2 regions of the Lysinibacillus sp. GW823-FHT02G10 genome follow, and region 1 is predicted to be linked to the other one. Evidence: riboswitches for the same ligand, from Rfam matches in the RefSeq annotation. Region 1 holds a riboswitch; the other holds the start of a gene.
The links. Region 1 has a riboswitch for cobalamin ahead of AC1RFD_RS20340 (FecCD family ABC transporter permease). Riboswitches for the same ligand answer to the same signal wherever they lie in the genome.

Region 1 (4,219 bases):
ATTTATTAACCCTTTATTTGGAACCACTATTTAATTGTAGAGCAATGTCTTCTATACAAGAGGCATTGGATTTTTTAGAAGAAGAGCATGTGGATTTAGTTCTTTTGGATATAATGATGCCAGAGATGGATGGGTGGCAGGTTTGCCAGGAAATTAGGAAGTTTTGGGATGTTCCTATCATTATGCTTACTGCAAAAGGAGAACACGCTGATATTGTAAAAGGTTTAAATCTTGGTGCTGATGACTACGTTTTAAAGCCTTTTGATGAGGAAGAATTGTTAGCACGCATACATGCTGTATTAAGAAGAACGATATCTGAAGAAAAAGTGATTAACTTTGAAGGGCTTTGTTTAGATAGAGAGTCCTTTGAAGTATATTTTCAGCATAAGGCAATTCCATTAACACCAAAGGAATTTGCCATGCTCGCCCTATTTTTAGATTATCAAAATAGAGCATTTTCTAGAGAACACCTTATACATGCCGTTTGGGGATATGATGTAACGATTGAAGATCGTACCATTGATTCACATGTACGTAATTTACGAGAAAAATTAAGAAAAAGTGGTTTTCCGGCGGATGATTACTTGCAAACCGTTTGGGGCATCGGCTATAAATGGCATAAGTCTGCAAAGAGAAAGCAAATGGAACATAAAAGCTAGAAATTAACCTCTACCAGAATTGAAGGTAGAGGTTATTTCTATTATTTTGGACTAAGCTCTTCTTCTGTTACCCATTTATGATTTGTTACAGCTTCACCACTTGTAGTGGAAGTATAATCAACCATATATACAGTTGTTTGCACAGCCTCGTCAATAAGGACAGTCGCATTTTCCATACCTTCCATATGTGTTGCGTCCGTTTTTACTTCTGTTCCAGGAGCCAGTGGTGCTTCTTGTGGGTCAATTAATTCTTCATGAATTACCCACTTATGCTTTTCTATTCGCTTTCCACCAGTTGTAGGCTCATAGGAAATAACATAGGCAGTTGTAGTATAGGCACCTACTATTGTTGCTTCGGCCCCTTTCATACCTTCCATATGTCCATCTGTAATAATGGCTGTGCTTCCTATAGGAAATTTCGGATTTTCAGCTTTTTTTAACGTTACTGGTACTTCGCCAGAACTTGAATGGTTCATTGTAGAATGATCCATTTCTTCAGCAGCTTCATTAGAAGTGGACGCAGGATTTGTTTGATCCTCTGTACAAGCCGATAAACTAATTAGAGCGACTACTGATAATAGTCCGACTGACCATCTTTTATTGAATTTCATATGATATCCTCCTCACTATGTGCTCCTAATGTAGCAAATAAATGTGCAGAAACGATGGATATAACCTATGAAAAACATTTCTTTAGTCTGGCGGGGAGATATGCTATTGATTAGGCATGATCTTCAATGTTTTTTGTAATCTATGGGCGAAGATACCAGCAAAAATAGCTAAAATAATATCTTTTGGTAGTGGAGGAATCATCCAAAGCCAAGCGAGCTTATATGAAAAATTCTCTGGCGCACTTGCCCATAGCTTATAGGCAAAAAACATCCAATTTGTTCCTATCAAATAATTTATAGCCGTTGCTACCAAAGCAGCTACGATAAAACTTTTCTTTGTTCCGCTTCGTTCTACGATTAACCCCGCAACAAATGCCGCAAATATAAAAGTAATAATAAACCCAAAGGTAGGGCTTAAAATTTGGCCAATTCCACCCCCGAAACGAGCAAAGACAGGAGCTCCTGCCAATCCTACGCACATATAAATTGTGCAGGCAAGCGCACCTTTTCTACTACCAAGAATAAGCCCTGCTAAAATTGCAAAGAAGGTTTGAAGCGTAATGGGTACACCACCAACTACCATAAAAGGTGCAAAGGAAGTGATATTAGCACCCACCATCATTAACGTTGTAAATAATCCAATGTAGGTAATGTCAACAGTTCTTAACTTATGGTGACTATGTTGTGTAACAGTTGCCATGATTTCACCTCGTTTTATAAGTTATTACTGCTAGTGTAAAAAACGAATGTATTTGTGTCAACCTTATTATTTATATAAGTTAACTCAATTGCTGAATTAAATTGAAGTAGACTATCTATCTATAAAAATGTATGATAGAACCGTCACAATTTTATAACTTCAAATACTATTGGTGTGACATTTTGAATGTCACTTAAAAGGGAAGTCGGTGGAAGTCCGACGCTGTCCCGCAACTGTAACGAGGAATCCTATAATATGATTTGCCACTGTTTAAGAATGGGAAGGCAATTATAGGATAGTGAATCGAAGCCAGGAGACCTGCCATTTAGTAATACCTGTAATGCCCACGAGGATGCAAGCAATTACGGACAATAGCTGGATATTTTTCTGACTTTGTTTAATCTTGGGTATTTCTATGCGCATTTTCGCATGGGATACCTTTTTTTATTGCTTCATTCATCAATATTCAGTAGGAGTTTAAAACAGATGAATAAAAAATTTATGTTATTTTCCTTCGTACTTTTCATGGTATTAATTGTTTCAATGACCTTTGCTGTAATGGTTGGCTCAGTTTCAGTTACACCGTTATATGTATGGAAAGTTATTCTTTCTAAAATTCCTTTTATACAAAATTCGATCGAGCAAGATTGGAGTCGCTCTCAGGAAATCATCATCTGGCAAATAAGAGCACCTCGTGTTTTGCTAGCTGCGATAGTAGGAGCGGGGTTAGCTATTGCAGGGGCAGCCATTCAGGCACTAGTACGTAATTCTATTGCAGACCCGTATATTCTAGGGATTTCTTCAGGGGCAGCTGTCGGAGCTACTTCTGTGATTATTTTAGGAGCCTTTTCATTTTTAGGTATTTACGCTCTTTCAGTATCCGCATTCCTTGGTTCATTACTTGCCATTGCACTTGTCTTTTTCTTATCACGTGTTGGGGGACGTGTCTCTATTTTCCGCTTGCTATTGGCAGGCATGGCTGTGTCCTTTATCTTAACGGCTATCTCTAACTTTATTTTAATGATGTCAAAGCAAGAAGGGGCCTTAAAGGCTGTTATGTTTTGGATGCTAGGTAGTTTAGCTGGAGCCAAATGGAATAATATTGTGATTCCAGCTTTCGTATTTTTTATTGTATTTGGGCTACTGTGGCTACACTATCGCAATTTAAATTTATTATTACTAGGAGAAGAGGCGGCAGTGACATTAGGCGTTAATCTTCAGCAATTCCGCATTCAGTTAATACTACTAGTATCTCTATTAACAGGTGTGCTTGTCGCAGTTAGTGGTTCTATAGGATTTGTGGGTTTGATTATTCCCCATATTGTGCGTTTAATTGTGGGCTCAAACTATAAATACGTAATACCTATCAGTGCTTTAATAGGTGGAATATTCTTAGTGTGGGCAGATGCCTTTGCTCGAATTATTATTGCTCCTCAGGAAATGCCAATTGGTATTATTACAGCTTTTTGTGGAGGACCATTTTTCATTTGGCTTCTCCGTCGTAACAACTATTCTTTCGGTGAAGGAGATTAACTTCCATGACATTAGAAGCGAAACAAGTATCATTCTCCATTTACGATCAGCGTATACTGCATGATGTAAGCATTCAAATAAAAGAAAAGCAATTTGTTGGATTAATTGGTCCTAATGGGAGCGGAAAATCAACATTGTTAAAAAATATGTATCGTCTCCTAAAACCTGAAAGTGGATCGGTAGTATTAAATGAGCAAGATATATTAAAGCAATCAAGTAAAGCAATTGCGAAAAATTTGGCTGTTGTAAGCCAAGAGACACCCGTATTATTTGATTTCACTGTGCATGATTTAGTCAGTATGGGAAGAACCCCACATAAAAAGCTGTTAGAGCTTGATCAAGAGAAAGATTTTCAAATTGTTAAAGAGGCTCTTAGACAAACGGGCATATCGCATTTAGAGAAACGAGACTTTAGTTCGCTTTCTGGTGGCGAGAAAAAACGTGTCATGGTTGCAAGGGCACTCGCTCAACAAGCACAGATATTAATATTAGATGAGCCGACGAATCATTTAGATATTCAACATCAACTTCAACTTATGGATTTAATTCAGACTTTGCATTTAACCGTAGTAGCAGCTTTACATGATTTGAATATTGCTGCTATGTATTGCGATCAAATTTACGTTTTACAGCAAGGGCGAATAGTTTGTCATGGTACACCAGAGGAAGTACTTACGCCAACAGTGCTGCAAGATGTATTTGGTGTTTTTGCGGAT
Region 2 (4,219 bases), on a different contig from region 1:
TTGTCTTGTTGGGTGAGGGCAACATGCTTGGCTACTATAAGGATGAAGTAGCTACTAATGAAGCCTTTATTGATGGTTGGTTAAAAACCGGAGATCTAGCTCGCAAGGATGAAGATGGTTTTATTTGGATCGTAGATCGTAAAAAGGATGTCATTATTTCGGGAGGTGTCAACATTTATCCGAAAGAAATTGAAGATTGTTTATTGAGCTTTGAAGGTATATTCGAGGTTGCGGTAATTGGTGTACCACATCCGCAATGGGGGGAAACTGTAAAGGCGGTGTATTCTGCTAAACAAGACATCCATGAGGAAGCTTTGAAAGCTTATTTAGAGGAGCATCTTGCAAAGTTTAAAATACCACGTATTTTTGAAAAAGTAGAAGCGCTACCACGCAATGCATCAGGCAAAATATTAAAACAAAATTTAAAGGGGCAAGAGGTGAGATAGCATGAAAGTATTACAACAAGAAGCAATGCGTACTACGAACTTTTTTACTGAAGATGACACGCTTCAAAAAATAGTGGAAATGATGTTAGATAAAGAGTTTTTATCCTATGCCCAACGAGAGTTAACAGATTTTGGTGAGCTATGTGCAGGTGATATTGATGCGAGGGCAAAGCATACAGATCGACAGGGTGAGCCTCGCCTTCAAAGATATGATGCCTATGGTGAAGAGATATCAGAGGTTTGGGTTAATGATGGCTATAAAAAAACGATTGAAGAGACATATAATACTGGGATTGTAGGTTATGTACACAAGCATATTCCGCAGCTAGGACACAAGGGGAATTATGTTTATAGCTTTGCACAAGGTTATTTGCTATCACATGCAGAGCCCGGTTTTTATTGTCCAGTAACATTGACAATGGCAACTGCCTATCTATTAGATCATTATGCAGATGAAGAGGTAAAGCAGCGTTTTTTACCACATGTGTGTGCAACAGGTGACACAGATTTATATGAAGGTGCGACCTTTTTAACAGAACGTCAAGGGGGCTCTGACGTAGGTGCAAATGTGGTGGAGGCGAGAAAGGATGGCACTGCTTATCGTCTATATGGTGAAAAATATTTTGCATCCAATGCGGGCATGTGTGGTGTAGCGATGGTATTAGCACGACTAGAAGGTGCGCCAGCAGGTTCCAAAGGCTTAACATTGTTTGCAGTTCCTTGGCGCAAAGAAGATGGAACAACAAATCATTTACGTATTCGCCGACTGAAAGATAAGCTAGGCGTTCGGGCAGTTCCCTCTGGTGAGGTAGAATTTGATGGTGCACTTGCCTATGTTGTAGGGGAGCAAAATAAAGGGATTTATTATATGCTAGAAGCACTAAATCTCTCTAGAATTTGTAATGCAGTCGCTTCAATTGGTATTATGCGTCGCGGCTTCTTAGAGGCAAAACATTATGTAAGCAATCGACATGCATTTGGCAAGCCCTTAACACAGTACCCTATGATTCAGGATACTTTAGGGAAATTTGCAGCTAAGTTGCACGTGGAAGTAGCGACAGTTTTTGATCTTATCCAATTATACGATAAAGTGACAAGTGGACAGGGAACTCAGCAAGATCTTATTATGAATCGTTTATATATTGCCATTATGAAAAAGGAAACAGCAGAGCAAGCTGTTCATTATGCTAGTGAGGCAATTGAATTACACGGAGGTAATGGCTATATAGAAGACTTTGTAACGCCCCGCTTATTAAGAGACGCCCAAGTGTTAACGGTGTGGGAGGGTACGGCTAATATTTTGGCCTTAGAACTCATTCGTTTAGTAGATAAGTTTCATGCTCATGAACTGTTTGTACAGGAGATGGAGGAACGATTAGACAAATTAGCTGACAGCTCACTAGTACAAATCGTTAAAGAACAATTGGCGAATATGTCTGTGAAACTGCAAATTTTTAGCGCTTTAGACGAGGCAACGAAAACTTTTGAATCTAAGGGTATGGCGGAAAAAATGGCTCACCTTTATGAAAGTGTCATAGCGGTTGAGTGGGCACATAAATTTGGTGGGAAATATGAAAAACTAGCGGACGTTTATTTAGAACAGACATGGTCATTAAGAGAAATGGGTGCTCAAATGAAAACAGTCCAATACTTTTCTGAAATTGTATAATGGCCGGGGAGTCGTCTTGAATGGAGGCGACTTTTTTCATTTTCATGTATAATGAAATCAACTGAATATTATAAAGGTTCTTTACTTAAGTAAAGTGAAAAGGGAAATCGGTGTAATTCCGATGCGGTCCCGCCACTGTAAGTGTGAGTTTTTTCAAATGATGCCACTGAAGATTTCGGGAAGGCTTGAAAAATCGCAAGTAGCACTAGCCAGGAGACCTGCCTTTATAACGACATGACAACCTACGAGGATAGGGTGGTGGATTTTGTATCAGTTTTTTTGGTGCGATTTTGCCCCCTCATCGATCAAAGATGAGGGGTTTTATTTTGATGTAGAATAAAGCGAAATGTCGCACGGATCAACGAAGGAGGATTCACATGAAGAAATTTTGGAAAATAGGATTATCAGCATTTTTAGCAGTAGGCTTGCTAGCTGCTTGTGGGCAGGAAGCAAAAGATAACAAGCCATCTAACGAGCAGCAAACACAGCAAGAAACAGCACAGGTGGATGAAGCAACATTCCCAATGACGATAACAGATGCCCTTGGTAAGGACATTACACTTGAAGCACCTCCTGAGAAAATTGTTTCACTTATTCCAAGTAATACTGAAATCCTTTTTGGACTAGGTTTAAATGATGAAATAGTTGGTGTTACGGACAACGACGATTATCCGCCAGAGGCAGCTGAGAAGGATAAGGTTGGCGGTATGGAATACGATATTGAAAAAATTATTGCCTTAAAACCAGATATCGTTTTTTCACACGAATCTAGCATGTCTCTTTCAGAAGAGGCTATTGCACAGCTTGAATCAGCAGGTTTGAAAGTATTTGTTGTAAAAAATGCACAAGACTTTAATGAAACATATACAACAATTGAGCAACTTGGACGTGCTACAGGGAAATTACCAGAGGCAGAAAAAATTGTCGCTAATATGAAGGCAAAAGTAGAAGAAGTTTTGTCTAAAGTCAAGGATGTTGAACCCAAAAAAGTGTTAGTTGAAGCATCAGATGAGCCAGATATTTATACAGCTGGCAATGGTACATTTATGAACGCGATGCTTGAAATGATCAATGCAGAGAATGTAGCTGTAGATGGCGATAATTGGTATAAAATTGATGCAGAACAAATTATCGCAAAAAATCCAGATGTCATCGTGGTGACATATCATTATGTACCAGATATTTTAACGAAAATACCAAAACGTGCGGGCTTTGATACGATTAATGCCGTAAAAAATAATGCGATTGTGCAGGTAGATGAAAGTACGACAAGTCGTCAAGGGCCACGTTTAGCTGAAGGTCTAGAAGAATTAGCAAAAGCAATCTATCCTGAGGTATTTAAGTGAAAAAAATAGCACTAGCCTATACATTAACATGTACGCTTCTTCTTATTAGCATCTGGTGTGGCGTAGCGATAGGCTCGGTTCATATTCCATTAGAAGTATTGTGGAATAAGGCGGTTGATGAAACAGCCGCCAATATCTTTTGGAAAATTCGTTTGCCTCGCGTGTTATTAGCGGGACTAGTAGGCGCATCTCTAGCTATTGCTGGAGCAGCTTTCCAAGGTTTATTAAAAAATCCATTAGCAGATCCATATACACTAGGGGTTTCATCAGGGGCTTCTGTTGGTGCTGTTTTAACGATCTTTTTTAGTATTTCTATACCTGTTGTCGGTTTGTATGCGCTGCCAATCTTCAGTATGATTGGTGCTATCATTACGATGGTAGTTGTTATGAGCTTTGCTAGACTCGTAGACCGCTCATTAAAAATGGAAACGTTGATATTAACAGGTGTTATTTTTAGTTCTTTTTTAGGTTCCCTTATTTCATTAATGATTGCCTTATCTGGTGAAGAATTACGTCAGGTAATAGGCTGGCTACTTGGTTCTGTTTCGATGCGTGGTTGGCCATATGTCCAAATGATCATTCCTTTTGTGATTGTTGGTTCAATTATGCTATGGACACAAAGACGAGAATTAAATGTCTTGTTGTATGGTGAAGAGCGAGCAAAACATTTAGGTGTTAATGTAAAGCGCAGTAAATATTTGATATTAGCAGGTGGCTCCATGTTAACTGGAGCGGCTGTAGCGGTTTCTGGCACAATT

Region 2: another riboswitch for cobalamin. It lies ahead of AC1RFD_RS16105 (ABC transporter substrate-binding protein); the one in region 1 lies ahead of AC1RFD_RS20340 (FecCD family ABC transporter permease).

What each region holds. Positions count from the first base shown of each region.
Region 1 covers NZ_JBXAJI010000010.1:43,767-47,985, reverse strand. The annotation lists gene AC1RFD_RS20355 (response regulator transcription factor) at 1-659, shown strand, start outside; gene AC1RFD_RS20350 (YdhK family protein) at 701-1,270, opposite strand; gene AC1RFD_RS20345 (biotin transporter BioY) at 1,374-1,970, opposite strand; cobalamin riboswitch at 2,124-2,310, shown strand; gene AC1RFD_RS20340 (FecCD family ABC transporter permease) at 2,457-3,503, shown strand; gene AC1RFD_RS20335 (heme ABC transporter ATP-binding protein) at 3,509-4,219, shown strand, end outside.
Region 2 covers NZ_JBXAJI010000005.1:103,598-107,816, reverse strand. The annotation lists gene AC1RFD_RS16115 (class I adenylate-forming enzyme family protein) at 1-446, shown strand, start outside; gene AC1RFD_RS16110 (acyl-CoA dehydrogenase family protein) at 448-2,115, shown strand; cobalamin riboswitch at 2,173-2,355, shown strand; gene AC1RFD_RS16105 (ABC transporter substrate-binding protein) at 2,493-3,461, shown strand; gene AC1RFD_RS16100 (FecCD family ABC transporter permease) at 3,458-4,219, shown strand, end outside.